2 linked regions of the Filimonas lacunae genome follow. The protein of the gene in region 2 binds, or shares a complex with, the protein of the main gene of each other region. Links are inferred from orthologs where the notes say so. Each region holds a gene or a part of one and is shown on either strand. Other genes may lie near its edges.

Region 1 (14,951 bases), 7.1 Mb from region 2 along the record:
TGTTGCAAAACGCTTTTAAATATTCCAAAGGCACGAATGAAATTGAAGTAGAATGCACCAGGCAGAACACAGATTTGACAATTGATATAACCAATTGGGGAGACACTATACCTGAAGATGCACTGGAAGTAATATTTGAACCATTTAAACGAATCAATCCAGAACGTACCGGAGTTGGGCTAGGGCTTTATATTTCAAAACAGATAGTAACAGCCTTGCAGGGAAAGATAAAAGCAACAAGCTTTAAAGAAGAGGGTAAGAACACATTCACAATTGCGCTTCCGAATTGCATAGTAATAAATCAATTCAATAGAGCATGAACGTTATAGGTTACTTTAAATACTCTTTATTATTTGTACACTTTAAATTGAATTTATGTAGCTGGCCATATGTCATACCGAAAAGTTGAGCAAGTCGCAATGTCTCCTTTGCATTGAATTCAGCAGTGTCTCTTGATTTCTTCCGAAGAGTAGCGTTACGAAAACCGCCATCCAGTGCAAGCCAGGATATACTATATAGGTCAAAGATTTCTTCCCAGGTCTTAATCTTACCTGACAGAATTCCATCTTTAACATATTTAGGATTTCTAGCCATAAGGGCGAATTAACAGCCATTTTACTACCTGTCAATATTTTTTGAACCATGTGAAAATTCTTTTTGACCAAGTGTAAATTTTTTTTGACCAGGTGTAAACTATTGAGCATGAAATTGTAGACTCCCCGCCTAAGCAGAAAAGCGGTTTAATATTCAATGGATGTAACCTTAAAATGTATAACTAGAGAAGTGATTTTCTTATTACAAAAACACAACCAGGCAATTAGGAGTTTATTTAAAATATTCTTTATTACCTGTGCATTTTAAATTGAATTTATGCAGCTGTCCATACGTCAAACCAAATAAGGCAGCCAGTTTGAGGGTTTCTTTCGCGTTAAAATCAGCTGTATCTCTTGACTTTTTCCGGAGAGTGGCATTACGAAAACCACTATCCAACGCAATCCATGAGATACTATACAAGTCAAAGATTTGCTCCCAGGTTTTTATCTTACCTGTAAGAATTCCTTCTTTGACATATGTTGAGTTTCGCGGCATTCAATAACGAATAAACGCTGATTTTACTAGTTGTCAATATTTTTTTGACCAAGTGCAAATTTTTTTTGACCATCTGTAAACTTTTTTTAACCAAGTGTCAACTTTATTTACGTTTGGTCAAATTTTTACACTATTTTAGTGCTGTCCCCCATCAGTCGCATTTCAGCTCATTTAGCAGCTAATCCGACCGATCGCTATTGCACTCAATAGGTATATACACGGTAAAGAACTAACCAATAATTCTATGACATATTAAATATATTGGTTGCAAAACCAGAACTACATCTGCCTGTAGTGGCAGTATTATGACGGGGGTACTGTGAAAACAGTATCTCGTAACAGGTAGCAATGCCCTTTCAGTATCGACCTGGGAGGGCAGTTTTTTAAGTATAAAATCCGGAAAGCTTCCCAATATGAAACCCAAAACTCCATTTTTGAGAAACAATAACTAACAATCTATGTAAATCCCTATTTATCAACTATATAAAACATGGCACGTGTTTAGTATTTCATTAAGAAGTCCGTTTTTAATCCGAAAGATAATTGTGAACTGTGGAGGGCCAGAAGCTGAACTGCGCCCTCTTTTTTATTAATAATAATTACGCCACGTGCTTCAAAATCGCCATTTGAATTACACTATTATTCCCTCTCTTCTGTTTGATGTAGGCGATCACTTCTGACTTAAAAAAATAGACACGCCCACCTTGCTTATGAAATGGCAAACCTCCTTTCATCCATTCATGTAATGTTACAAGCGACACTTTAAATATTCCAGCAATTTCTTTCCTGGACAGTAGCGGCTCCTGCTCCGACGTAGATTCGTTATTCAGTTGGATAGATGATAAATCACCAATACATTCTTTTATTGCTTCTTTTATCCACCGCTTAAAGTCACCCTCATTAGGAATTAAGATGGTATCCATAGGTTAGTGTATTTATGTGAGAAAAAATTATCTCCATAAACCTACTCTCCTAACCAGTCAGCATTTAACAGTCTTCCCGTAGACTGGTACATATAAAGAAACCTTTACTGTTCTTATCTAAACCTTAAATATGAAGCCCCCAGAAGACACCGGCGGGCATATTTCATTTTAAATTCTATTCGATACTAATTTAGAAGATAAGATGGAAAAGATCGCAATATGTCATGCAACTCATCCTTTATTTTATATTCGTCATTCTCTTTACCCTCCTCACTTATATTATTACAACTCTCTTTCGTATGCCGCTCCCGTATAAAATCATCTAACCCAAAAAACAATTTCAACATTCGTAATTCAACCTCTATTTCAGGCCACTTTAGAGACAGTAAGGCTTTATAGGAAAAAAAGTTATTCTGCACATTCATACTCCTGAAAGTCAGGTTTGCCCTGATATACTGTCTCTCTTCTTCACTTTTGAAACTGCTTTTATTTTGTTCAATGAACTTTTCGGCCATCTCAAAATACACATCTCCGGAAGAAAGATCAGCATTTATATTTCCATCCATACGCCCCACATTAATAATAAAAAAAAGGTAGCTTAAAATTCCGTCCCACACACCTACGTAAGCCGAATCATACTCGTCCCACCAGGCATTATCCAATACAGCCACTAATGTGTCAGTTAGTAATGGTTCTACTCCTTTCGGCCATTTGATCTGCGGTCCAATTTCAAGTATCCAGGCTCTTACACTTTCGTAAAAACCTGTGTTAACAATAGATGCTCTTTTCTTCCAGTGTAATCGTGGATCAGTGGGAAATGGTGGCACCATGTTATAATACATATGGGGGAACACTTTGTGCCAGGTTAATAAACGCTGCATTTTGGGGCTCATTTTTATTAAAAAATAGTTCACCCATATTGTACCTTTTCACGTTATAAACACCTAAATTAGTTTACACATGGTCAAATAATAAACATCATTAACTATACTGAACAAAATGAACAAACATAATTGCTTTAGCCACTTTAGTTTTACTTCCCAAATTTTGGGCTGTAAAATGGACTACAGTATTTAAAACGATAAAAACCAAAACTAATCAGCACCTTATGGAACAAAAAGAACTCGACAGAATAGAGGAAATAATCCTATTCAGGAAAATGTCAAAAGGCGATACAGCAGCCTTTGATTTTTTTTTTGATAAGGTTAGCAATCGGGTTTACGGATACTTACTGAAAATGACCAAAAACGAAGCGATTGCCGGAGAATTACTACAATCAGTTTTTATAGAGCTTTGGGATCAAAGAAAAAATTTTGATACTGTTATGTATCCCCGTGCCTTTTTGTTAAAAATCGTTTCCCAAAAACTATATCCCGTAGTATTAGAAATACTTAAAAAAAAATATCATAGAGCCTGATATTTATACATTTCCTTTTACCAACCCTTTTTCCAATTTATCCAAGGAGAGATGCCTGTTTTCACCTATTCCATCAAGGCTAGATTGCGTGATGCTAAGGTTAATCTATTAACCCTGAATTAAGCCCTAAAAAGCCCCTTCCAGCCTTTTAAACAAGAAAGCCTAGTAAAGCCAAATAAAAGGAAACAAAGAGCCTAAAAAGGCTGCATTTCAGTCACTTCAATATAACCAAAATCATTAAAACCCTTATACAGTATACATTTCAGCGATTTTCACTATTATTTTTCGTATATTTACTATGGTAAAGGCCCGTAAAGTGGGCTATATTTCATCATTTGCTCTTTGAAAAGTTGATTGATCTCTCCCCAGGCTAAAAGCTTAAAAGTCGGTAAGATGAAGTTAGGCAGGTGTGGTGTAGGTTAATCTGGATTAGCGAATTTCGGAGCCGAAAAGTTTTTGTTTGAATTTGTTTGAATTTGTTTGAATTTTGTTTGAATTTCTACAAAAACGACAAAGGCCGCACAATGTGCAGCCTTTGTAACTAATTGAAAATCTGTGCCCCGGAACGGACTTGAACCGTTACTCGCATTGCTGCGAACAGGATTTTAAGTCCTGCGTGTCTACCAATTCCACCACCAGGGCGAACCAAAAGAACCAAATAAATATCGGTTCTTTTACCAGAGCGGAAGACCAGGCTCGAACTGGCCACCCCGACCTTGGCAAGGTCGTGCTCTACCAAATGAGCTACTTCCGCGTATCCTTTATAAGAGCCTCACAATCAATGTTTTGTTTCTTTATTCTGTGTCCTTATTGATTGGGAGTGCAAAGATAGAATTCCGTTTGTATTTTCAAAATTTTCTTTGCACTTTTTTTTCTTTTTTTATTTGTACTCAGGAGTGTACTTAGTGCTGCTCTGAATTTCAATATCAGGTTTGCCTTTGTAACGGTTTTTGTACAAACGGTAGCAACCGCCTAATACAAATGACAACAAACAGAAGAAAGTTACATAAAACACAAAACGTGATGAGCTTACTCTGTTATACTTAAAATCTTTCTCTTTGTAGTTATCTTCTATCTCGTGTGACATATTCTTGAGTATTGCGTGGCAAAAATAAGGATGTGAATTAATATAACCAGCCTGTTACTGAACAATTTCTGTAAATATCTTCCTTCCTTTTAAAAAATACGCCCACACAATAGAACGTTCCACTACACCAGCCAGTTGGCGCATGGGTTTAATAGCCACCGGCCTAAAGGCTTTCTCTGTTTTAGTCCAGGCAATTACATCATAGTGTGCTTTAAAAATGGCTTTTACACTATTAGTATCTCCACTCAGAATACATTTAAACGCAAATGCCCAATCCAGCAGAATACGGAAAGGAATCTTCCATATTTTTTCCGAAGCAGGCAAATTCTTTAGCAGCATGATAATATTGTTGCGGAAGTTGAGATAGGTTTTGCGATGCCCTTTAGGTAAAGTGCCCCCTCCTACGTGATATACCACTGATGCGGGGCAACAGTATAACTTATGCCCTGCCAGTTGCACCCGCCAGCACAGATCAATTTCTTCCTGATGAGCAAAGAAATATTCATCCAGTCCACCTGCCGCATGATATACATCCGCTTCAATAAACATAGCTGCGCCGGAAGCCCAGAAAATAGGTATGGGATCGTTGTATTGTTGTTTGTCTTTCTCCAGCGTCTCAAACACGCGGCCACGGGCTAAAGGATAACCCAGGAAGTCGAGCCAGCCACCAGACGCACCAGCATATTCAAAATAATCTTTCCGGTGGTAATCCAGCAGTTTGGGCTGGCAGACTTTAATAGCGGAGTCTTGCTGCATTAATGTTATTACCGGCTCAATCCAGTTGGGTGTTACTTCCACATCCGAATTCAGCAACACATAATAATCACTCTTTACCTGCTCCAGTGCTTTGTTATAGCCCCCGGCAAAACCATAGTTGCTGGTATTGAGAATAAGTTCTACTTGCGGAAAATTCGCTTTTACAAAAGCAACAGAGTCATCTAAAGAAGCGTTGTCGGCTACAATAACGCGTTTATTAGTATAGGTAGAAGCCAATACGGAGGGAAGGAATTTTTCAAGGTAATTTCTTCCGTTGTAGTTTAGAATTACAATAGCAACTTCAGGAGGGTTCAAGCAAATAGTTTTATCAAATGTACGGCGCGGAAAATAACATTCCGCGCCGTACGTCATTCTATGTTTGTATCTGGTAGATGAATTAGCTGTACATCTCTTGTCTCAGTTCTTTCACACGTGCATCGGCCAGGTACTCATCAAACGTCATCAGACGGTCAATGATGCCTTTAGGCGTTAACTCAATAATACGGGTAGCTACCGTTTGCATAAACGTATGGTCATGAGAAGTAAGCAACACTATACCAGGGAAAGCATTACAACCTTCGTTGAAGCTTTGGATACTTTCCAGGTCAAGGTGGTTGGTTGGCTGATCAAGCACCACTACGTTAGGGTTTTGCAGCATCATGCGGCTTACCATGCAACGTACTTTTTCACCACCGCTTAATACGTTGGTTTTTTTCGCAATATCATCACCGCTAAACAACATTTTACCCAGGAAACCTCTCAGGAAAGGTTCATCAGCATCTGTTACATGTGGTGGAACGAATTGACGTAACCAATCTAACAGGCTTAAGCCTTCTTTAAAGAACTCACCGTTTTCAATAGGCAGGTAGGCAGGTGTAATGGTAGTGCCCCATTCAAACTTACCGCCATCGGCCTTTTCATTATTATTGATGATTTCAAAGAAAGAGGTAACCGCCAGCGGGTTTTTGCTCAGGAAAGCAATTTTATCGCCTTTGTTTACACTAAAATTCACTTTATCAAACAGCTTGCTGCCATCTATGCTTTTGCTCAGGTTTTCCACGTTCAGAATCTGGTTACCCACTTCACGCTGCGGCTGGAAAATGATACCAGGGTAGCGGCGGTTAGAAGGTTCAATTTCTTCAATGGTTAATTTCTCCAAAGCTTTTTTACGGGAAGTAGCCTGCTTACTTTTAGAGGCGTTGGCGCTGAATCGGGCAATGAAGTCCATCAAAGCCTGACGCTTCTCTTCTGTTTTCTTATTCTTATCGGTGGCCTGGCGTGCTGCTAACTGAGAGCTTTCGTACCAGAAAGTATAGTTACCGGTAAATACTTTAATCTTACTTCTGTCCACATCCGCAACGTGTGTACATACCTGGTCCAGGAAGTGACGGTCATGGCTCACTACCAGTACCACGTTCTCGTATTCGGCCAGGAAGTTTTCCAACCAGCCAATGGTTTCAATATCCAGACCGTTGGTAGGTTCATCCAACAACAGGATGTCGGGGTTACCAAACAGAGCCTGCGCCAATAACACACGTACTTTCATGTTAGAAGGAATGTCCTTCATCAGGCTGTAGTGCATATCGTCAGTAATACCCAGGCTACCCAATAAGGTACCAGCATCACTTTCGGCAGTGTAACCGCCCATTTCACCAAATTCGCCTTCCAGCTCACCTGCTCTCAGACCATCTTCTTCGGTAAAATCTTCCTTTAAATAAATGGCATCTTTCTCGTGCATCACTTCCCACATTTTCTTGTGGCCCATCAGCACGGTATTTAATACCGTATGCTCATCAAATTCAAATTGGTTTTGTTTAAGGAACGACATACGCTCACCTTTCGTAATCTCCACCGAACCTTTGTTCGGCTCTATTTCGCCGCTCAGAATTTTCAGAAAGGTGGATTTACCTGCACCGTTTGCTCCGATTACACCGTAGCAGTTGCCTTTCATGAAATTGATATTTACTTCATCAAACAACACCCTTTTACCATAAGCCAGGGTAACATTTTTAACACTGATCATGCGTATTGCTCCTTAATAATTTATGCTGCTGCTTATTGCAGACAGGCCGCAAAAGTAGCACATTAATAGGTATAAAAAATAATGCGGGAACAGTAGATTCATCCACCTGCCGTTCCCGCACCTTTGATAAATTGTTTACAAAAGATTACTGCTTGCTGAAATCATATACAATATATACAGTGTTCCCTTCAAAGTTGATAGGAGAACGCAGTTGCATGGAGGTTTGATTCAAGGCGCTTACTTCCATACGATAACCTGTGGTTACATTTTTAGGCTTTACACCACCATCAACCCTTTTAAACTGGAAATACTGCGACTGACCTGATTTTTCGGTTGACCAGAAGATAAAACGTTCACCTGCAATACATTCTGATGCGCTGGCGTTCACCACATAGCTACCCTTTCCGTTCGATTGCAGGTTCCACTGGCTACCCTGTAAGCAGGAATAAGGCACATCGTCAAACACTGTGGCTTTAAACTTGGTGCCGGCAGGAATACCTTCAAAATGAATATTATTCAAAAACCAGGTGCCTGAATATCCCCATTTTTCGCTGTTGGTAATGCCTTTTGTGGGTCCGCAGGCAGTAAATGCTACAGAGACGAATGCTATGAAAGCAATAAACAGGTACTTAGGATGCTTTACCATAAAGTTATTTTTAGGATTATTTACAATTGCAGTGCCAAAGTTAAGGCACTGTTTGTCTAATTGTTTGAAAAATAAAGGGTTAAACAAAATATAAACATCGACGAATAGCACTACCATTCCGACCTGGCCGATGGCCCAACGTCCAGGGTAACAAACTTCCCACCCAGGTACTGGTGGTAGGCTGTAATGGCAATCATCCCCGCATTATCGGTACAATATTGAAAGGAAGGAATAAAGGTTTGCCACCCCTGCTGTTCGCCCATTTCTTTCAGCCGGTTGCGCAACCCGCTATTAGCACTTACCCCTCCGGCAATACATATTCTTTTAATACCCGTTTGCTGTACGGCCTTTTTTACCTTTTTCAACAATATATTAATAATGGTATGCTGTACGGAAGCACATAGATCGGCCACATTTTCGGAAACGAATTGCGGATTGGCCTTGGTTTGCGCCTGTAAAAAATACAAAACAGAGGTTTTAAGGCCGCTGAATGAAAAATTCAACTCCGGAATCTGTGGCTCGGCAAATGTGAAAGCTTTAGGATTACCGGTTTGGGCATATTTATCTACCAACGGACCGCCGGGGTAAGGTAACCCTAACAGTTTAGCTGTTTTATCAAACGCTTCTCCTGCTGCATCGTCAATAGTTTCGCCCAGCACTTCCAGGTGTAACGGACTGTGCGCCAACACAATCTGTGTATGACCACCGCTAACAGTCAAACACAGGAAAGGGAATTCCGGTTGTGGATCTTCAATCAGGTTGGCCAGCACATGCGCCTGCATGTGATGTACGGCTATCAGGGGTTTGTCCAGCGCCAGCGCCAATGATTTGGCAAACTGTCCGCCAACCAGCAGGCTGCCTATTAAACCCGGCGCCTGTGTAAAAGCAATGGCATCCATATCGGTCAGCTGCTTCCCGGCTGCTTGTAAAGCCGCATGCACCACCGGCACAATATTTTGCATATGTGCCCGGCTGGCCAGTTCAGGAACTACCCCGCCATATTGTTCATGCACCGCCTGACCGGCTATGTAATTGGATAAAATTTTCCCGTTTTCGCAAATGGCCGCACTGGTTTCGTCGCAACTCGACTCAATGGCCAGTATTCTGATATCTTGTTTCACCCTGCAAAATTACAATATAAAACCACCTACATGTTGAGCATAATAGAGGTGATAATAAAATCTGCTATCAGAATCAGTATACAATTAATGGTAACCGCCTGGGTAGCTGCTTTGGTAACAGCCAGCTCATCTCCTTTGGCATAATAACCCATAAAACCCGATATACTGGGTATTAAAAAAGAGAACACTACAATTTTTACAAAGGCCATCGTAACGCCAAACGGTTTAAAATCGTTCAGCAAACCAAAATGATATTCATTAGCAGTAAGTATCCCTTTACTTACACCCGCAATGCCACCTGCAATTAAACTCACAACTACTGCTACTACCATTAAAAGCGGGATCATGTACATACCCGCCAGTATGCGCGGTAATATAATAAAGGCTTTGGTGTTAATACCCATGATTTCCTGTGCATCTATCTGCTCGCTTAAACGCATGTAGCCTATTTCAGAAGCAATGCGAAAGCCAACAATAGCTGATAACACACAGGCTATACCTGTAGGCGCCAGCTCCAGGATAACGGAGTCGCGCGCCACCATACCAATTACAAATTTTGGGATAACAGGAATAGTGATCATGTACGCGGTTTGCACCACAGTTACCATTCCTAAAAACGCAGAGATACCTATTACAATCCAGAAAGTACGCAACCCAATCTCTTCACACTGCTGTATAAAAGCCTGCCAGTAAAGTTTGAAATTTTCGGGTCTGCCAAACGCTGATTTTACTAATAATATATACCTGCCTACAAGAGTTAATACGTTTACAAGCTGCTTCACGGGGTGCAATTTACAACCCTCCGGCTTATTTAGAGCGAATAGCTTCTACCGGATTCATTCTTGCCGCCATTAATGCGGGTATAATTCCTGCCGCTACCCCTAATATAAGGCATATGCTAAATGCCAGTATGATAACACCAGGGGCAATGATAATAGGAAATGGCAGTACGGTACTCAATCCCGCCGCCAGCAACCACACCAGTATTAAACCAATAACACCGCCTAACAGGCACAGGAAAGCGCTTTCCATTAAAAATTCAGAAAGTATAATTGTTTTTTTCGCACCAATGGCTTTTTTCAAACCTATCTGGCTGGTTCTTTCTTTTACGGTTACAAACATGATATTGGCTACACCAAAAGCCCCTACAATTAAACTCAGGCCTGCAATGGCCCAGCCACCAATATTCACCGTTCCAAAAAAGCCGCCTATCTGGTCGCTGAAAGCACTGATATCATTTAAGGCAAAATTATCTTCTTCCGTAGGACCTAAGCGGCGTATCTGGCGCATCACACCTTTCAGTTCATCCTGCAGTGCAGGTGTAGGCACATTCTCTTTTCCCTTTACCATAATATAGGGATCGAGATAAGTGGCATTTACATTATAGATACTGGCAAAAAATCGATACGAGGTTATTAATACATGGTCGTAATCTACTCCCCCAATCAGGCTGGAACCTTGCTTGGCTATCACTCCTGCAATGGTTACATTTTTCCTGTCAAACGAAATAGTTTTACCTACTGCCCTTTCGGCATTTCCGAACAATTGTTCGGCATTTTCAAACCCTATCACTGCCACTGCGCTGCCCTGCTTAAACTCCGCGTCTGTCATGTAACGGCCATAGGCAATATCAATGTTTTGAATGTTGTTGTAATCTTCGCTTACCCCATTAATATTTACATTGCTTAACTGATTGTCTTCGTAAGATATAGTAGTAGTGATAGAGTTAAAATAGCTTACATAAGCGGCTAACGAACTGCGCTCTTTTATAAAAGCCACCTCACCGTATTTAGGCACCGGGCGGTTTACAAATTTCCACCAGGGATAGTCACTGCTATTGGTGTATTCCCACTTATCTATATAGATACTGTTACTGCCAAAGTCGCTGATTTCTTTCTGAATTTTTCCCTCCATACTGCCCACCGTAGCCAGCACCCCTATAATACAGAAGATACCTATAGTGATACCGAACAGCGATAAAAATGTACGCAGCTTGTTTACTTTCAGCTCTTGCAAAGCCATTAAGAAGCCATTCAATAATATACCTGCAACTTTTAGCATGTATCAAATTTACAAGACAACCTGACAGAAATACATGGTATTTTATGAGCGGTAGCTAACAGTTGTTTATGGAACTATCAAAAGTTCCTGAAAATAAATTTTTCCAAAAAACGTAAACTGAAGATCGTGCCCTACCTTTGCAGCGAAATTCGTTCACAAATCTCTCATTATGACCTGGAAACAAGTGTTTACTTCTTCTGTGGGCCGAAAATTGACAATGGGCCTGTCCGGAATCTTCCTGATTTTATTTCTACTGGTTCATGCAGGGCTGAATGCCTGTATCTGGGCCAACGATGATGGTGAAATGTTTAACAGAGCTGCTCACTTCATGGGTGATAACGTAGTCCCGCGCATCCTCGAAATCGGGTTATTTGTATTTATCCTGTTACACATTATTCAGGGTTTTGCACTGGAAGCCAGCAACCGCAGCAAAAGAGGTGTTGGTTACGCAGTTAACTACGGCAACAGAGGTAGTAAATGGTACAGCCGCAGCATGGGTTTATTAGGTACTATCATTTTATTGTTCCTGATTACCCACCTGGTACATTTCTGGGTTCCTTCCCGTTTTACCGGTTTGGATGAAGTTGCTTTAACCAACGGTGTTATGGTACACAATCTGTTTAAGCAAATGGCTATTGTGTTTGAAAACCTGTGGGTTGTAGTATTATATGTAGTAGGTTGTATTTCTCTGGCCTATCACCTGGCGCATGGTTTCCAGAGTGCTTTCCGCACTATGGGCGTGCACAACAAAAGATATGTGGCCATGATTAAGTGCATGGGTTACGGTTTTGCAGTTATTGTGCCGCTGGCTTTTGCCCTAATGCCTGTTAGCATGCACTTTCATTGGATCAATATCCCAACCTACAACTAAAATCATTAAACGCATAAGAACAAATAGCAGGCCGCTGGTCAATAGCTCCTGTTACACTTGTTAACTTATAAACTTGGAAAAAATGTTAGACTCAAGAATTCCTGCCGGAAAATTAGAGGAAAAGTGGACCGATTATAAAGGACATTGCAAATTGGTAAACCCTGCCAATAAGCGTAAGCTGGAAATTATTATAGTAGGAACCGGCTTAGCAGGTGCTTCAGCTGCAGCTGCACTTGGCGAAATGGGTTATAAAGTAAAAACTTTCTGTTTCCAGGACAGCCCTCGCCGTGCACACTCTATCGCTGCACAAGGTGGTATCAACGCCGCCAAAAACTATCAGAACGATGGCGACTCTGTATTCCGTTTATTTTACGATACCATTAAAGGTGGCGACTACCGTGCACGTGAAGCCAACGTTCACCGTTTAGCTGAAGTAAGCGCTAACATTATTGACCAGTGCGTGGCACAAGGTGTACCTTTTGCACGTGAATATGGTGGTTTATTAAGCAACCGTTCCTTTGGTGGTACACAGGTACAAAGAACATTCTATGCTGCGGGTCAAACCGGTCAGCAATTATTAATAGGTGCTTACCAGGCGTTAGAGCGTCAGGTAGCATTAGGTACTGTTACTCAATACAGCCGTCACGAAATGCTGGAAGTGGTTACCGTTGATGGTAAGGCACGTGGTATTATTGCCCGCGACCTGGTTACCGGTAAACTGGAAAGACACTTTGGTCATGCTGTATTATTATGTACCGGTGGTTATGGCAACGTATTCTATTTAAGTACCAACGCTATGGGTAGCAACGTTACCGCAGCGTGGAAAGCACACAAAAAAGGTGCACACTTTGCCAACCCTTGTTACACTCAAATTCACCCAACCTGTATTCCTGTTACAGGCGACTATCAAAGTAAACTGACCCTGATGTCAGAATCTTTACGTAACGATGGTCGTATCTGGGTTCCTAAAAAACAAAACGATACCCGTAAAGCTGCCGACATTCCGGAAGACGAGCGTGATTACTACCTGGAAAGAAGGTATCCTGCCTTTGGTAACCTGGTACCACGTGACGTGGCTTCCCGTGCTGCAAAAGAAAGATGTGATGCCGGTTACGGTGTAGGTACTTCTAAACAGGCGGTTTACCTCGATTTTGCAGATGCGGTTATCCGTTACGGTAAAATTGAATGTGGTAAACTGGGCATCGAAGCTACTGCAGAAGTAGTTCGTGAGCATGGTTTAGCAGTAGTAAAAGAGAAATACGGTAACCTGTTTGATATGTATGACAAAATCACAGGTGAAAACCCATACGAAACCCCAATGCGTATTTACCCTGCGGTACACTATACCATGGGTGGTGTTTGGGTAGACTATGAACTGATGACTGCCGTACCAGGTTTATACGCTTTAGGTGAAGCTAACTTCAGCGATCACGGCGCCAACCGTTTAGGAGCTTCTGCACTGATGCAAGGTTTGGCTGATGGTTACTTTGTAATTCCTTATACTATCGGTAACTACCTGGCCGATGAAATTTACAACAAGCCTATCTCTGTAGAACATGAAGCATTTGCTGAGGCTGAAAAATCAGTAGCCGACCGCCTGAGTACCCTGATGAACATCAAGGGTAAGCAAAGCGTGGAAAGCCTGCACAAACGCCTGGGTAAAATCATGTGGGATAAATGTGGTATGGGCCGTACAGAACAAGGTTTGAAAGAAGCGATTGAAGAAATCCGCGCGCTGAAAAAAGAGTTCTGGAGCGATGTAAGAATTCCCGGTACCATTAACGAGTTTAACCCTGAGTTGGATAAGGCTGGTCGTGTGGCTGACTTTATTGAATTAGGAGAACTGATGTGTATCGATGCACTGAACAGAAATGAAAGCTGCGGCGGTCACTTCCGTGAAGAATATCAGACTCCGGATGGTGAAGCACAACGCGACGATGCCAACTACATGTATGTAGCTGCGTGGAAATACAAAGCTGAACATGAGTGGGAATTGTTCAAAGAGGAACTGAAATACGAGGTGATTAAACCTTCACAACGTAACTACAAATAATTAAATACTAAACCATTAAAACCCTCCCCTTAACCGGGGTATTACGGAGGTTGCTATGGAACATTATAATATGAACCTCACACTGAAAGTGTGGAGACAAGCAAACAGCGATTCTAAAGGCGGATTTGAAACGTATAAACTGAAAGATATTTCTTCGGAAATGTCTTTCCTGGAAATGTTCGACGTACTGAACGAGCAGCTGATTCATGAAGGTAAAGATGCAGTAGCGTTCGACCACGATTGCCGTGAAGGTATTTGTGGCGCCTGCTCTATGTATATCAACGGTAAACCACACGGCCCATGGGAACTGAACACAACCTGTCAGTTACACATGCGTGCGTTTAAAGATGGCGATACCATCGTTGTAGAGCCCTGGAGAGCAAAAGCTTTCCCGGTTATCAAAGACCTGGTAGTGGACCGTTCTTCTTTCGACCGCATTATCCAGAGCGGTGGTTATATTTCTGTAAATACCGGTAATGCCGTTGACGCCAACTCCTTACCTATCAAAAAAGAAAAAGCTGATGCCGCTTTCGCTGCAGCTACCTGTATTGGTTGCGGTGCGTGTGTAGCAGCTTGTAAAAACAGCTCGGCTATGTTATTTGTGAGCGCTAAGGTTTCGCACCTGGCCTTGCTGCCACAAGGTGAGCCCGAAGCTGACACCAGGGTACTGAACATGATTGCTCAAATGGATAAAGAAGGCTTTGGCGCATGTACCAACACTGGTGCTTGTGAAGCAACCTGTCCTAAAGGCATTTCACTATCAAACATCGCCCGTCTGAATAAAGAATATACATTAGCTTCTTTGATCGCTGAGTAATCGGCGGTTTCCGAAGTTGTATATATACTTGTACTAATAGCCAGAAGACTGTTCCTGCACGAACAGTCTTTTGTGTTTTATGTGGTA
Region 2 (15,140 bases):
CGGAGGTGGCTGGAAACCACTCGGGCCTTCTTCCGGTGGCGCCCCTGATGGTGGTGGTGGCGATGGTGGCAAATTTTTCATCCAGGGCAGCCGCATGAACAGTGGAGAGTTCGACGATGGAATGGAAAGTGATGCACCATTTTAGTATAACCCTCTTATCATTAACTCATTCTAAATAATGTCCTTTCCCTACTTCTTTGAAGAAGCTGTTACTGCCGGCACTACCCAGCTGGAATTGAGCGAAGAAAGCCGTAAGCATGTGGTGCAGGTTTTGCGCATGCGGGAAGGAGAATCCATACAGCTTACCAATGGTAAAGGCGATTTACTTACCGCCGTTATTCGCGTAGCCGATAAAAAGCAGTGCCTGGTACAGGTTACCGAAACTGCTTTTTACCCCAAAACAGTAAGACAGGTAGCAATAGGTATTTCTTTACTCAAAAACGCCAGCCGTATTGAATGGTTTCTGGAAAAAGCCACAGAAACTGGTATCAGCGAAATATTCCCCCTTTTATGTAAAAGAACAGAACGCCAGCATTTTCGTTTTGACCGGATGCGGCAGATTCTGGTATCGGCTATGCTGCAAAGCAGGCAGGTATGGTTGCCGGTACTGCACAACCCTGTAGAAATAGAAGAAGTGATAGCGCAGCAGACACACACGCAAAAGCTGGTGGCCCACTGTGAAGAGATGCAGAAAAGCAATATAAACCAATTGAATGTGGCACAGGATGTGCTTATATTAATAGGTCCGGAAGGCGACTTCACACCCGCTGAAATCGAGCTTGCTTTGCAAAAAGGCTTTGAGCCCGTTTCTTTAGGCAGCACCCGGCTGCGTACAGAAACAGCAGGGGTGGTGGCCGCCGCCTTACTGGTAAATCACTAATTTTACTTATCACTTTATCACTGTAACCGTTAGAAAACCGTAACCATGAAGAAATACATTTACCCCTGCGTAGCTGCTGTATTGGCATGTGCCTGCATATGGGCATGTAAAAACAAAACCCGTAAAAAAGAGGTAGTAAGAGATACTACCATTAACACCCGCACTTCCTTCAACAACCTGTTCCTGGATAGTACACGTATTCAAAATTTTCTTGACAAAGACACAGTATTTAAACCTTATGGCGCTCAGTTCTCCGATTTTTATAAACATCGCAACTACGAGTATGCCTGGTTCGACAGCACCGGTTTAGGTGAGCAGGCCGGCAATTTTTTAAACCTGCTGTCCAGCACGGTAGAAGAATTAAAGGACAGTACCCTGTATAGCAAAAAACTGTCGCAGCTGTATGCCGATTTTACTACCGATTCGGGGCATATGAAAAACAAGGATGAGATTTTAAAAACCGAACTATACTTTACCGGCCAGTTTTTTAAATACGCTTCTAAAGTGTATGAAGGCACCGACCTCGATGTAACACAACTGGGTTGGTTTATACCACGTAAAAAAATAGACCTTACTGCTGTATTGGATTCTGTGATCAAATCCAAAGGCAAAAATGTATCGGAATACACGCCGTTAAACCCACAGTATACGCAACTGCAAAGCTTTTTACCTAAGTATTATAATCTGGAGAAGAAGGGAAGCTGGGATTCGATACCTGTTACTAAAAAAACATTTAAGCAGGGAGATAAAGACAGCATTATTGCTTTGGTAAAACAACGTCTGCAATTAATGGAAGACCTGGCGGCATCTGCATCTGACAGTACTGCTTTTATTTTTGATAAAGACCTTACCGATGGGGTGAAAAGCTTCCAGCGTCGCACAGGCCTGGCAGTGGATGGCAAAATATCTCCTTCTTTTATAAAAGAACTGAACGTGCCGCTGGAGCAACGTGTGCAACAGGTGTTGATAAACATGGAACGTATGCGTTGGCTGCCGAGTGATAAAGATTCGGATTATATACTGGTGAATATTCCGGAATACAAACTACATGTATTTGAAAAAGGAAAGCAGGCTTTTGATATGAATGTGATTGTAGGTAAAGAAGGCAATAGCACAGTTATCTTCAACGGCAAGCTGAAGTATGTAGTGTTTGCGCCCTATTGGAATGTGCCTTCCAGTATAGTAAAAAATGAAGTGGTGCCAGGTATGGCCCGCAACAGCAATTACCTCGAAAGGCAGAATATGGAAATCACCGGTAAAGAGGGTGGCCTGCCCGTGGTAAGACAAAAACCGGGACCTAAAAACTCATTGGGGTTGGTGAAATTCCTGTTTCCTAATAATTATAATATCTACTTGCACGATACACCCAACCGCGATTTGTTTGACAGAACCAATCGCAGCTTTAGTCATGGCTGCATACGCATTGCCGAGCCCGCTAAAATGGCTGGTTACCTGCTGGCTGATCAGAAAGAGTGGACGACTGAAAAAATAGACAGCGCCATGCATGGCTCTAAGGAGAAATGGGTAACTGTAAGCAACCCGGTTTCTGTATTTATCTGTTACCTGACGGCCTGGGTAGATGGAGAAGGTAAGCTTAATTTCCGCAAAGACATCTATGGTCATGATGCTAAGATGGCCGACAAGTTATTTGTGAAAAACTAAGGGGGAAGCATTTATAGGGTGAATGCTTTACTTTCGTTGCACTAAACTGAAAAGTTACATGCAGGTAATTGAAGTAAACAACCCTTCTGCAGCCAGGGATTTTATTAACGTGAATGTAATCGTTAATAAGGGTAATCCTTGCTATATACGCCCTTTAGATAATGAAGTGAATGATGTTTTTGATACCAGCAAAAACAAAACTTATAAATACGGTGAAACAAAGCGTTGGATATTAAAAGACGACAAAGGTGCTTTAATAGGGCGTATTGCCGCTTTTACCAACAGCAAGTACGTGAACTTTGGCACAGACTTCCCAACAGGTGGTGTGGGCTTTTTTGACTGCATCAACGATCAGGCAGCTGCTAATAAGTTGTTTGATACCGCAGCAGAGTGGCTACGCAGCAAAGGTATGGAAGCGATGGATGGGCCTATCAACTTTGGCGACAGGGATAAATGGTGGGGGCTGATGGTGGAGGGGTTTGACAAGGAGCCTATTTATGGTATGCCTTATAATCCTGTTTACTACGAAGCATTATTGGAAGGATACGGGTTTAGCAACTTTTACAACCAGTATTACTATGCGATGAATGTAAATGATCCGCTGCCTGCACGTTTTGCCGAGCGTCATGCCCGGTTTAAAAGCAAAGCGGGTTATGAAGCAAAACATATTGATGTGAAAAACCTGGAAAAGCATGCCCAGGATTTTGCAACGGTATACAATGCTGCGTGGGCACAACATGGAGAGGCCAAAGAAATTACGACCCAGGAAGTATTGAAGCTGTTTAATAAAATGAAGGCTGTAATGGATGAGCGCCTGATATGGTTTGCCTATTACAAAGAAGAGCCTATTGCTATGTGGATTAACATTCCTGACCTGAACCAGTATTTTAAACGGTTTAACGGTAAACTGGGCCTGTTACAGAAGCTGCGTTTGCTGCTAATGAAAAAGAACAATGCCTGCCGCATTTTTACTGGTGTGGCTTTTGGGGTAGTTCCTAAATTCCAGGCACTGGGTGTAGACTCCTTTATGATTTATGAAGGCGCTTTGCTGATACAGGGTAAAGGCTGGTACGACCGGTACGAAATGGGCTGGAGTGGCGACTGGAACCCGAAGATGATTAATATTTACAAGCACCTGGGTGGCGAGCAAAGTCGAAGAATGGTTACCTACCGTTTCTTATTCGATAGAAACAAACCATTTGAGCGCCATCCGATTATGGAGTACAAATAGTTGTTGAATATGATTTTTGAAGGCGGGAACGGAATGGTTCCCGTTTTTCGTTTATAGCCTGTTGTTTTTATTGTGGTGCAGGAAATAAAATGTGTCTGGTTTTTCGCACAGACGCGGGTAAGGGTGGGGGTAACTTTAAGGATATAGAGAGTGGTGTTTTTTGCTTTAAAAAGTATCTTGCAGTCGATATGGATAAGTTTATTGTTTCGGCGAGGAAGTACAGGCCCCAGGAGTTTGATACTGTGGTGGGGCAGGCGCATATTACCACAACACTCAAAAATGCCATTAAGAACAGCCAGCTGGCGCATGCCTTCCTGTTCTGCGGGCCACGTGGTGTAGGTAAAACCACCTGCGCGCGTATATTGGCCAAAACTATTAACTGTGAGAGTTTAAAACCGGATGGGGAAGCCTGTAACCAGTGTAATTCCTGTCGCACCTTCAATGAAGGCACTTCATTGAATATTCACGAGCTCGATGCTGCCAGTAACAACTCGGTAGATGATATCCGCTCACTGGTAGAGCAGGTGCGTTTTGCGCCACAGGCCGGTAAATATAAAGTATATATTGTGGATGAGGTGCACATGTTAAGTGCCAGCGCCTTTAACGCGTTTTTGAAAACGCTGGAAGAGCCGCCATCCTATGCCATTTTTATATTGGCCACTACCGAAAAGCATAAGATATTACCAACCATTCTTTCCCGATGTCAGATATTCGACTTTAAACGTATTACCGGTAACGATACGGTAGATCACTTACAGTCAATAGCAGATAAGGAAGAGATTAAGGCCGAAAAAGGTGCCTTACAGGTAATTGCCCAGAAAAGCGAAGGCTGTATGCGGGATGCATTGAGTATCCTGGATAAAATAGTCAGCTTTACCAATGGGGAAGTTACCTACCATAACACCCTGGAGCACCTGAACATACTGGACCATGATTACTTTTTCCGCTTACTGGATTACCTGATGCAACAAGACCTGGCCGGAGCCATGCTGTTGTATGATGAAATTAACCGGAAAGGTTTTGAAGGCGACCTGGTATTGAACGGTTTTGCTGAATTTATACGTAACCTGCTGGTATGTAAAGATCCGCGAGCGGCAGTGTTATTAGATGTGGTAGAAGGCATGCAGAACAAGTATACGTCTACTGCTGCTAAAGCAAACGGCGCTTACCTGGTAAGTGCACTGAATATTTTGAATGAAGCGGAGATTCATTTTAAAATGGCGCGTAACAAACGCCTGCACGTAGAGCTTACCCTCATCAAACTCAACTTTTTACAGCAGGCATTGGAACTCAGCGTTGAAAACGGTGTGGTAGCAAAAAAAAAACGAATTGATGGTCCCCTTGCGCTAAAAGTGCGCATGATTCCTTCCCTGCAGCAAAAAACAGCTGCTGCTACAGTAGGGGCTAAATTATATATCGACAACCAGGGGGGAGTTGCAAGGCCCCCGCAACCTAACGGCGGTGCGTCTGGTGGAAGCATGCACAATGGTAATGGTGGTTTTACCAACGGTGGGACTTCGACGGCAGGTAATCCCGGTATGAACAATGTGGTGGTGAACACGGGCGCCGCAGTGGCCGAGCCGCAGGGTCGTGCCCCGGTAGTGCCCATGAACAGAACAGCATTACCTGCTAAAGGCAAGAAGTCGTTGCTGGATACACTGCGTGATAAGTATGGCGATCAGTACCAGATTGAAGAAGTAAAAGAAGCATTGCCTTTAAGCATGGAAAGGCTGCGTGAGGTATGGGATGCTTATGCGCAAAAGCTGGAAGGGATGCAAAAGCCTTCTGCCGCCAATACTTTCAGGCTTAGTAAAATTAACATTGAGTCGGAAGTGCGTTTTAGCGTAACAGTAAACTCACTGATTCAGCAAACCTTTATTGAGCAGGAGCGCATTATCTTACTGGATACTATTCAACAGCATTTCTATAACCGCAGTATAGCCTATTATGTGATATTGAACGAGGAGGAAGAAGCGGAAGAGGTACCGGTAAATTTAGGCTTAAACAGCCGTCAGAAGTTTGATAAGCTATCTGATACTTATCCGTGGTTAAGAGAGTTAAAAGACAGGCTGAAGCTGGAACTGGATTATTAATCCGGTTCCGGTTGCTGCACAATATCATCCGCTCAGGTGGATACTTGCCGGTACATCAACCGGCATTCCTGTTTATAGATGTCAGGGTGGAGGGCAGATAAAGTGGTTATCTTTTGCTGGCAATCAATAAATTCAGATCGGTATATTTCAGATCGAAACGTTGACTGATATAAAAGTTGGTAAGGGCTCCTTTATATAGGTAAATGCCGTGGCGCAGGTTAAAGTTGTGCCATACCATCTCGTCAAATCCACCTTCATCGCTGGCGCTTAACAGCAATGGCATCAGCACGTTACTGATAGCCTGGCTGGCAGTACGGGCAAATCCGCTGGGGATATTGGGTACACAATAGTGGATAACGTCGTGCTTAATAATAACCGGTTGGTCGTGTGTGGTTATTTCGGAGGTTTCAAAACAACCGCCCCTGTCTATACTCACATCTATGATCACTGCACCCGGGCGCATGGCCATTACCATTTCTTCCGTAACTACAATGGGACAGCGGCCATTATCATTGCTTAAAGCACCTACCGCCACCTCACAGGTTTTTAATTGTTTGGCCAGTATTTTGGGCTCTATCACACTGGTCCAAACGCGTATACCCAGGTTGTTTTGCAATCTTTTTAAGCGGTATACATTATTATCGAACACTTTTACAGAAGCGCCCAGTGCCAATGCGGTGCGGGTGGCAAATTCGCCCACCACACCTGCTCCGATAATAATAACCTTGGCAGGCGGAATACCACTGATACCCCCTAATAACACGCCTTTGCCATCGTTAGGGCTGCCCAGGTACTGACCGGCAATAAGCATGGCAGCACTTCCGGCAATTTCACTCATGCTGCGTACGATGGGAAAGGTGCCGCTGTCGTCTTTCAGATGCTCAAAGCTGAGTGCGGTAATGCGCTTTTCCATCAGCTTTTCCATCAGCGACTTCTTTAACACCGACAGGTGAATGGGAGATATAACGGTTTGATTCAGTTGCAGAAAGGGGATGTCTTCTTCTGTAATAGGAGCACTTTTTACGAGGATAGGGGCTTTATATACCTCCTGCTTTTCGTATACAATACGAGCGCCGGCTTCGGCATAATCTTTATCGTTGTACTTGCTGCCTTCCCCGGCTTTGTGTTCCATTACTACCGTGTGGCCGTTGTTTACCAGCACACCCACTGCTTCGGGGATAAGGGCTATCCTTTTTTCGTGAAAGGCATTTTCGCGGGGAATTCCAATGGTAAGAGATGCACCCTGGCGTTTTATATCCAGCTTTTCTTCCAGGGTTTCATACTTAAAAGATGGACTCACAATAGGCTTTCCTGCTGACATGTCTATTACTTATAAAGCATGAAATTACTCAATTTTAGCTAAAAATGGCCTTTATATGCTCAAACGCCTGCTTTCGGGGCCATCTGCTTCCAGGTAAATGTGCAGTGTGTTATCTGGTAAAATACCTTCTGCTTTCTCGGGCCACTCTACCAGGCACAGTTTGCCGCTGAGCAGGCAGTCTTCTGCTCCGGCCATAATGGCCTCTTCTTCATCCTTCATCCGGTACCAGTCCATATGATAAATAGTACCGCAAACAGCACTCTGGTATTCGTTAATAATGGCAAAAGTGGGGCTGCTAACGGTGTCTTTTACCTGTAAATGCGTACATAAAGTATGTATAAACGTAGTTTTACCGGCCCCCAGGTTACCATGGAATGCCCACACGGTATGTTGCTGGTATTGATCCCATATGTTGCGGGTTACCTCTGCTACCTGGTGTAATTGAAAAGTAATTTCCATGTGGCAAAGGTAATTTTTACCGGCCAGGTTTTGCGGGAACAGGGTTTTGCAACCATGTAAAAAAGATATTTCAAATATCGAAAATGCACGCCTTTGCAAGCTTGGTAACTTTGTACTGGCATCATAAAACGCTTTAGACTATGGAAAAAGTGAACTGGAAGGTAGAAGGGATGAGCTGCACCAATTGTGCGCTCACTATACATAAATATCTGGAAGGAGAAGGGCTGGATAATGTAAAAGTAAATTTTATAGGGGGCGATGTTAGTTTCGAACTCCCCGAAAACGCTCATACCAAAGGGAATATAGAAAAAGGAATAGAAGGATTGGGGTATCATGTTACTAATGGAGAGGGCAGTAAAGATGGTAAGCCCAGACCTAAGAGATTATTTGCCGGTCACCTGCAACGTTTTTGGTTTTGCCTGGTGTTTACATTGCCCCTGATGATACATATGATTCCCGGGGTGCATATTCACTTTTTGATGAACCATTGGGTGCAACTGGCGCTTACTTTACCGGTTTACCTGGTAGGGATGGATTTTTTTGGACGTAGTGCCATTAAAAGCCTGGTAAAGGGCATTCCCAATATGAATGTGCTGGTGGCGCTGGGTGCCACAGCGGCCTTTGTATATAGCCTGATAGGCACCTTTAGCAGCAACCCCGGTAATTATCTTTTTTATGAAACTACCGCTACCATTTTAACCCTGGTGTTTTTGGGTAACTGGATGGAAGACAAATCGGTAGAAACCACGCAAGCCAGCATTCGTAAGCTTACCGTTTCGCAAAAGATCATGGCCAATATGATAGCTTATGATGAAGCACATAATGAGCATATTTTCCCGGTAGAAAGCACTCATTTAAAAGTGGGTGACCTGCTGCTGATTAAAAGCGGCGAGTATGTGCCTATGGATAGTAAAATTTTATCGGGCAATGCCAGCGTAAATGAAGCCATTATTACGGGTGAAAGTGCGCCGGTAGAAAAGAAGATGAATGATAAACTGATTGGCGGCAGCATGCTGGAGAATGGTAGTGTAAAAGTGTATGTAACGGCTGTAGGCGAGGATACAGTAATGAGTCATATACTGAAAATGGTGAAAGAAGCACAGGCCGAAAAGCCGCCGGTACAGCAACTGGCCGATAGAATCAGCGCCATTTTTGTGCCTGTGGTATTGGGTATTGCTTTTATAACACTGGCAGGCAACTGGTTTATAGGGCAACATACTTTTACCGAAAGCTTGTTAAGAAGCATTGCCGTGCTGGTAATAGCCTGTCCCTGTGCCATGGGGCTGGCAACTCCTGCGGCTATTGCAGTGGGGCTGGGGCGTGCCGCACGCAATGGTGTATTGTTTAAAAATGCACGCAGTCTGGAAGTTTTCCGGAATATACAACAGGTGGTATTTGATAAAACAGGCACCCTTACCACCGGAAGTTTTGCATTGAAGCATTGGGAAATGACTGCGCAAAGAGAAGGGGAGCAGCCTGCCGGCACTACAGCAGATACCTTTAAAAAAATTGCTTTTTCGCTGGAAAAGTATTCCAACCATCCAATTGCCCGTTGCATTGCTAAAGAATGGAAAAGCAAAGACGAAATACGCTGGGCTAAAATGGAAGAGATAAAAGGCCTGGGTATGCAGGGAACTGATAAGGAAGGCAATACCTACACGGCCACTTCTTTTAAGGGAGTGAGGGAGTTAACGCAGCACAGTGGCCATAACATATACATTACCCGCAATAACCAGTTGCTGGGTTGGATAGATGTAGCCGATGATATTCGCCCTGAAGCCAGACAGGTGGTAAATGCCTTGCATGCCCGGGGCATTAAAACCATATTGTTGAGTGGCGACTCGCTGGAAAAATGTAACCAGGTAGCTCAGGCTTTAGGTATAGAGGAAGTAGTGGCCGAACAAACGCCCGAAGGCAAGCTGGAACGCATTGCAGCGTACAATCAGCAGGCACCCGTGGCTATGATCGGGGATGGTATTAATGATGCACCTGCTTTGGCCAGGGCTACGGTAGGCATCTCGTTAAGCGATGCTTCGCAAATAGCCATGCAAAGTGCCCAGGTGGTGTTAATGAACCACGGCTTGCAGCAGCTGCCGCTGGCGCTGGGCCTTGGCAAACACACCTATAAAACCATACAGCAAAACCTCTTTTGGGCGTTCATTTATAATATAATAGCCATTCCGGTGGCGGCTTTTGGATTTTTAAGTCCTACTTTCGGTGCATTGGTAATGGGCCTGAGCGATGTAGTATTGGCCATTAATTCAGTGCGCTTAAACTGGAAGAAGGTAGCATAAGAATGAAGCAATCAATAGCGGTTTTACATAAGTATTGGGGATACCCCTCTTTTCGCGGAGCACAGGAAATGGTCATAGACAAACTGCTGGAAGGAAAAGATGTGTTTGCCCTGCTGCCAACGGGTGGCGGAAAATCGCTATGCTTTCAGGTGCCTGCTATGATGCATCGCGGAGTATGCCTGGTGGTAACGCCGTTAATAGCCCTGATGAAAGACCAGGTAGAAGGTTTGGAGAAAAGAGGAATAGGGGCAATGGCTATCCATAGCGGTATGAACAATATAGAAGTGCGCCGTACATTAGACGAGGTAGCCCGGGATGTAGATATCCGTTTTTTATATGTATCGCCGGAACGTTTGAATACGCCCTTGTTTTTGCAGTATATAGATGCACTGGATATTTCCCTGCTGGTAGTGGATGAAGCCCACTGTATTTCGCAATGGGGCTACGATTTCCGTCCCTCTTACCTGCGCATAGGAGAGTTGCGTAAGCAACTGTCGTCATCTGTTCCTTGTATTGCCTTAACCGCTTCTGCCACCCCTATGGTGCAGGAGGATATTATAGAGCGCCTGCAGCTGAAAAAGCCAGCGGTGTTTCAACAATCGTTCGACAGGCCGGAGCTGGCCTACCGGGTATTTAAGGTAGATAGTAAAATAAATAAGATACTGGAGGCGCTGGAAAAAGTACAAGGCAGCAGTATTGTGTATTGCAGCACACGCCGCCGTACACAGGATGTGAGCAGGCTTTTGCAGATGCAGGGTATTGGAGCCGATTTTTACCATGCCGGATTGCCGCAGGATGATAGAAGTGCCAAACAAAAAGCATGGATAAGCGGGGAGGTGCGGGTAATGGTTTGTACCAATGCATTTGGTATGGGCATAGACAAGCCGGATGTGCGCACGGTTATACATTACGATGTGCCGGATTGCCTGGAAAATTACTACCAGGAAGCAGGGCGTGCAGGCAGGGATGGTAAAAAGGCCTATGCCGTGTTGTTATACCAGCACCAGGATGTAGAAGCATTACAGGAGTTGCCTGATATGCGTTACCCTGCCATTGAAGATATTAAGAAGGTGTACCAGGCGCTGGCCGACTATTTGAATATTCCTGTGGGGGTAGGGGAAGGTGTTTATTATGATTTTGATTTTAATGAGTTTGCCCGCAATTTTCATTTAGAGCCACGACTGGCTATGAATGCTATTAAAATGCTGGAGCAGGAAGGGCATCTGAGCTTTAAAGAGAACGTGTTTATTCCGGCCCAGGTGCAGTTTATGGCCGCCCGCGATCAACTGTTTCAGATAGAAACGGTATACCCCCAACTAGACGGGGTAACCAAATGTTTGTTGCGTAGTTATGAAGGTATTTATGATAACCATGTAGCCATCTATGAAAAGCAGATAGCCCGTTTATGCCGTTTAACGGTAGAAGAGGTGAAACAGCAGTTGATGCAGCTGCACCGGTTAGACATTATTGAATATCTCCCACAAAAAGAGAAGCCACAGATACAGTATATCTTAAACAGAGCCCCCGCTAATTTTTTGCATATTGATGTTAAAAACTATGCGCAACGAAAAGAACTTTATGTGCAACGTATGCAAACAATGCTACGTTATCTGCACTTAGAAAAAGAGTGTCGTAGCAGGTATATTGCTACCTATTTTGGGGAAGAGAATGGAAGGGATTGTGGAGTATGTGATAACTGCATGACCCGCAAAGCGGCCACTGGTATTACTACGGCTGAGTTTAAGCAAATTGCGCAGGAGGTGTACCGTGTTATTGCCCAACAGCAGTATCCGTTAAAAGAGGTGGTGGCGCAGCTGCCGGATGTTGCGGAAGGAAAGGTGCAGGAAGTGATTCGCTTTTTGCTGGCAGAAGAAAAGATAGCCATGCATAATGATGGCTATCTGTATCGTGTATAAATTTATCTTCTTTTTTTAGTGGTACCGCCCAGCCCCAGCACACCTAATAACGAGCGTGTAATAATAGCAGCGGCAGTACGGCCAGCCTGCTTAACTATCGGGTTATCAAAAAAGCTTTCTTCTTTTTTCTCTTTCCGGGTAGTTTTCTTTTCATCGGCTTCTTCTTCCTGTTGCTGCGCAGCCTGTTCCAGTTTGGCAGTAAGTATTTCGTAAGCGCTGTTGCTATCTACCTCTTTGTTATAATGGCTGGCCAGCTTGCTTTTACTTACCAGGCTGTCAATTTCCTGCTCACTTAACACATCCATACGGCTTTTAGGGCTGCATAACATGGTATGTACAAGCGGAGTGGGAATACCTTTTTCATTTAAAAGGGTAACCAACGCTTCCCCTATCCCCATTTTTGTAAGTAGCTCATCTGTTTGATAATAGCTGGTGATGGGAAAGTTTTCAGCCGCCTGCTTAATGGTTTTACGGTCGGCAGCGGTAAAGGCACGTAGCGCGTGTTGTATTTTTAAACCCAGCTGCCCTAAAATAGAAGCCGGAATGTCCTGTGGGTTTTGTGTACAGAAGAAAATGCCAATTCCTTTAGAGCGTATGAGTTTAATAACGGTTTCCATTTGTTCCAATAAGGCCGGGGTGGCTTCCTGGAATAGTAAATGCGCTTCATCAATAAACAGCACCAGCTTAGGTTTGTCTAAATCGCCTTCTTCGGGACTGCTGGAGTATAGCTCGGCCAGCAATTGCAGCATAAAGGTAGAAAACAGCTTTGGCCTGTTTTGCATATCCGTTACGCGCAATATGTTTACAACGCCACGGCCATCATCACTAATGCGCATCAGGTCGTTTACATCAAAACTGGGCTCACCAAAAAATATTTCAGCGCCTTGTTGCTGTAGTTCAATCACCTTGCGCAGTATGGTACCCGTGCTGGTAGTGGAAATTTTACCGTATAGTTTTTCTACCTCAGCCTTGCCCTCATTTCCTATGTACTGTAATACTTTTATAAAGTCTTTCAGGTCCAGCAGCGGTAATTTGTTGTCGTCGCAATATTTAAAAATCAGGGCTACCAGTCCACCCTGCGTATCGTTCAATGCCAGTATTTTGCTTAACAGTATCGGGCCAAATTCACTTACCGTAGCACGTAAACGGGTACCTTTTTCCGTGCTAAGCGACAATAACTCTACCGGGTAGGCAGCAGGTTGCCAGGTCAGTTTCATTTTGTCGTACCGCTCCTGTATTTTTCCGTTCATGGTGCCGGCGGCTGCAATACCACTCAAATCGCCTTTTATATCCATTAACAAAACCGGCACACTGGCATCGCTCAGTATTTCACTGATCATTTGCAGGGTTTTGGTTTTACCCGTGCCCGTGGCGCCTGCAATGAGGCCGTGGCGGTTCATGGTTTTCAGGGGTAAATGAACGGCCGCATCGGCTATGGGTTCGCCGTTTAAAATGGCACAGCCCAGTGGTGCCTGCTCGCCTTTAAAACTATATCCCTGCTGTACATCCTGTATAAACTGCGCGCTCATGTAAATTCTTTACAACTAAGCTAATAAAGATTTTATTATTGCACCGTATTTCTTAATCACCACATAATTATAAAATCGTATGCGTATGCGAAGTAAGTTTTTGGGCGCTGTAATAGTAATGGTGGCTACCAGTACTATTGCTGTTGCACAAAAGGTTCAGTTTACCGAGTATGACCTGGCTAACGGGCTTCATGTCATCCTCCACCAGGATAAGTCGGCACCGGTTGTGGCCGTTTCTGTTATGTATCATGTAGGTTCTAAAAATGAAGACACTGCCCGTACAGGCTTTGCGCACTTTTTTGAGCATTTACTGTTTGAAGGAACTGATAATATAAAAAGAGGGGAATTTGACAAAATTGTATCCAGCAATGGTGGTCAGGCCAATGCCAACACTACACAGGATCGTACCTATTATTACGAATTATTCCCCAGCAACCAGCTGGAACTGGGTTTGTGGCTGGAAAGTGAGCGTATGTTTCACCCTGTTATCAATGAAATTGGTGTGAAAACACAGAATGAAGTGGTAAAGGAAGAGAAAAGGCAGCGTTTGGATAACCAGCCTTATGGCAAGTTTGCAGATGAAATGTTTAAACGTCTTTTTGCACAACATCCTTACCACTGGCAGCCTATTGGCAGTATGGACCACCTGGATGCTGCTAAGCTGGGCGAGTTTAAAGCGTTCTTCAAAAAATATTATGTGCCTAACAATGCAGTATTGAGCATTGCCGGTGACATTGATATTGAAAAAACAAAAGCGCTGGTAAAAGCCTATTTCGAAGAAATTCCTAAAGGTGCTCCAGTTGTGCAGCCTGCTATTGTTGAAAGGCCTTTAGCGCATGAAATCATCGACAGTGTATATGATGCCAACATTCAAATTCCGGCTATCATTGCTGCGTACCGCATACCGGGAAGCAAAACGCGCGAATCGAAAGTAATGGAAATGATCTCTACTATTTTATCTGGTGGAGGAAGCTCACGCCTGTATAAGAAAATGGTGGATGACAAAAAGAATGCTTTACAGGTGGCTGCGTTTAACTATGCCCTGGAAGATTACGGTGCTTATATTACCCTGGCTTTGCCTAATAACAATGCTTCTCTGGATTCTTTACTGGCTGATATTGATGAAGAAGTGGCTGTTTTGCAAAAAGACCTGATCAGTGAAGCGGACTACCAGAAAATTCAAAACCAGTTTGAGAACAACTATGTAAGTGCCAACAGCAAAATGCTGGGTGTGGCTGAAAACCTGGCAGATGGTTATACTTACAGCAAAAACACCAATCGCATTAACGAAGAGCTGGACGAAATACGTTCTATTACACGCGAAGAAATAAGGGAAGCTGCCAGAAAGTACCTGCAAAAGAACCAACGCGTGGTATTGTATTATCTGCCCGGTAAGTAATCATCGTTTTTTGTGAAGCAACAAATAGAAAATTAAATGAAAAGAATATATTTTATCATAGCGGGTGCCTTACTGTTAACCAACATTCAGGCACAAACAAAAATAGACAGGACTAAACGTCCTAAGGCAGGTCCGGCCCCTGTTATTACCATTGGCGATCCTGTTACCTATCAACTGGCTAACGGTATTACCGTGCTGGTGGTAGAAAACCATAAACTGCCCAAAGTGGCAGCTACTTACTCCATAGATGCGGGGCCTATTACAGAGGGAGCCAAAGCGGGTGTGCTTAGCCTGATGGGTGGTATGCTGAATGAAGGCACCAAACAAAGAAACAAGGCGGAATTTGATGAAGCGGT

What was found.
Region 1: the proteins of tsaE (region 2) and tsaD are in contact, whole or in part, in a crystal structure (PDB 6N9A), measured with the Thermotoga maritima proteins. The link is inferred for Filimonas lacunae from one-to-one orthologs. Residues at the interface, in WP_004082108.1 of Thermotoga maritima: Leu37, Gly38, Lys46, Lys57, Val59, Lys60, Ser61, Thr63, Phe64, Thr65, Leu66, Met67, Val69, Pro71, Tyr82, Arg83, Leu84, Asp86, Asp88, Phe89, Asp93, Ile128, Asp130, Glu131, Arg134; in WP_004082750.1 of Thermotoga maritima: Cys10, Asp11, Arg49, His50, Leu82, Gly84, Gly135, Gly136, Glu154, Thr155, Leu156, Asp157, Asp158, Ser159, Glu162, Asp165, Lys166, Arg169, Leu170, Tyr175, Lys213, Thr214, Leu217, Tyr218, Gln221, Arg222, Asn324.

Annotation. Positions count from the first base shown.
Region 1 is NZ_AP017422.1:478,367-493,317, reverse strand. What follows is about bases 7,058-9,832. They hold tsaD (tRNA (adenosine(37)-N6)-threonylcarbamoyltransferase complex transferase subunit TsaD), read right to left. Parts: upstream 9,063-9,832; coding sequence 8,052-9,062; downstream 7,058-8,051. Other genes in these bases: FLA_RS01925 (MlaE family ABC transporter permease), read right to left, coding at 9,089-9,832; FLA_RS01935 (hypothetical protein), read right to left, coding at 7,441-7,941; FLA_RS01940 (ABC-F family ATP-binding cassette domain-containing protein), read right to left, coding at 7,058-7,295. Also shown: FLA_RS01990 (sensor histidine kinase), read left to right, coding at 1-320; FLA_RS01985 (hypothetical protein), read right to left, coding at 331-594; FLA_RS01980 (hypothetical protein), read right to left, coding at 826-1,089; FLA_RS01975 (helix-turn-helix domain-containing protein), read right to left, coding at 1,689-2,012; FLA_RS01970 (hypothetical protein), read right to left, coding at 2,198-2,893; FLA_RS01965 (RNA polymerase sigma factor), read left to right, coding at 3,121-3,429; FLA_RS01950 (hypothetical protein), read right to left, coding at 4,310-4,516; FLA_RS01945 (glycosyltransferase family 2 protein), read right to left, coding at 4,571-5,587; more of FLA_RS01940, read right to left, coding at 5,670-7,057; more of FLA_RS01925, read right to left, coding at 9,833-9,844; FLA_RS01920 (ABC transporter permease), read right to left, coding at 9,870-11,123; FLA_RS01915 (succinate dehydrogenase cytochrome b subunit), read left to right, coding at 11,293-11,994; FLA_RS01910 (fumarate reductase/succinate dehydrogenase flavoprotein subunit), read left to right, coding at 12,077-14,047; FLA_RS01905 (succinate dehydrogenase/fumarate reductase iron-sulfur subunit), read left to right, coding at 14,103-14,864.
Region 2 is NZ_AP017422.1:7,536,744-7,551,883, forward strand. What follows is about bases 5,943-8,906. They hold tsaE (tRNA (adenosine(37)-N6)-threonylcarbamoyltransferase complex ATPase subunit type 1 TsaE), read right to left. Parts: upstream 7,647-8,906; coding sequence 7,239-7,646; downstream 5,943-7,238. Other genes in these bases: FLA_RS29915 (alanine dehydrogenase), read right to left, coding at 5,973-7,187; FLA_RS29925 (heavy metal translocating P-type ATPase), read left to right, coding at 7,787-8,906. In the rest of the region: dnaB (replicative DNA helicase), read left to right, coding at 1-145; FLA_RS29895 (RsmE family RNA methyltransferase), read left to right, coding at 179-880; FLA_RS29900 (L,D-transpeptidase family protein), read left to right, coding at 926-2,542; FLA_RS29905 (hypothetical protein), read left to right, coding at 2,601-3,773; FLA_RS29910 (DNA polymerase III subunit gamma/tau), read left to right, coding at 3,962-5,866; more of FLA_RS29925, read left to right, coding at 8,907-9,940; FLA_RS29930 (RecQ family ATP-dependent DNA helicase), read left to right, coding at 9,943-11,856; FLA_RS29935 (helicase HerA-like domain-containing protein), read right to left, coding at 11,859-13,385; FLA_RS29940 (M16 family metallopeptidase), read left to right, coding at 13,471-14,784; FLA_RS29945 (insulinase family protein), read left to right, coding at 14,821-15,140. UniProt on the Escherichia coli protein: Required for the formation of a threonylcarbamoyl group on adenosine at position 37 (t(6)A37) in tRNAs that read codons beginning with adenine.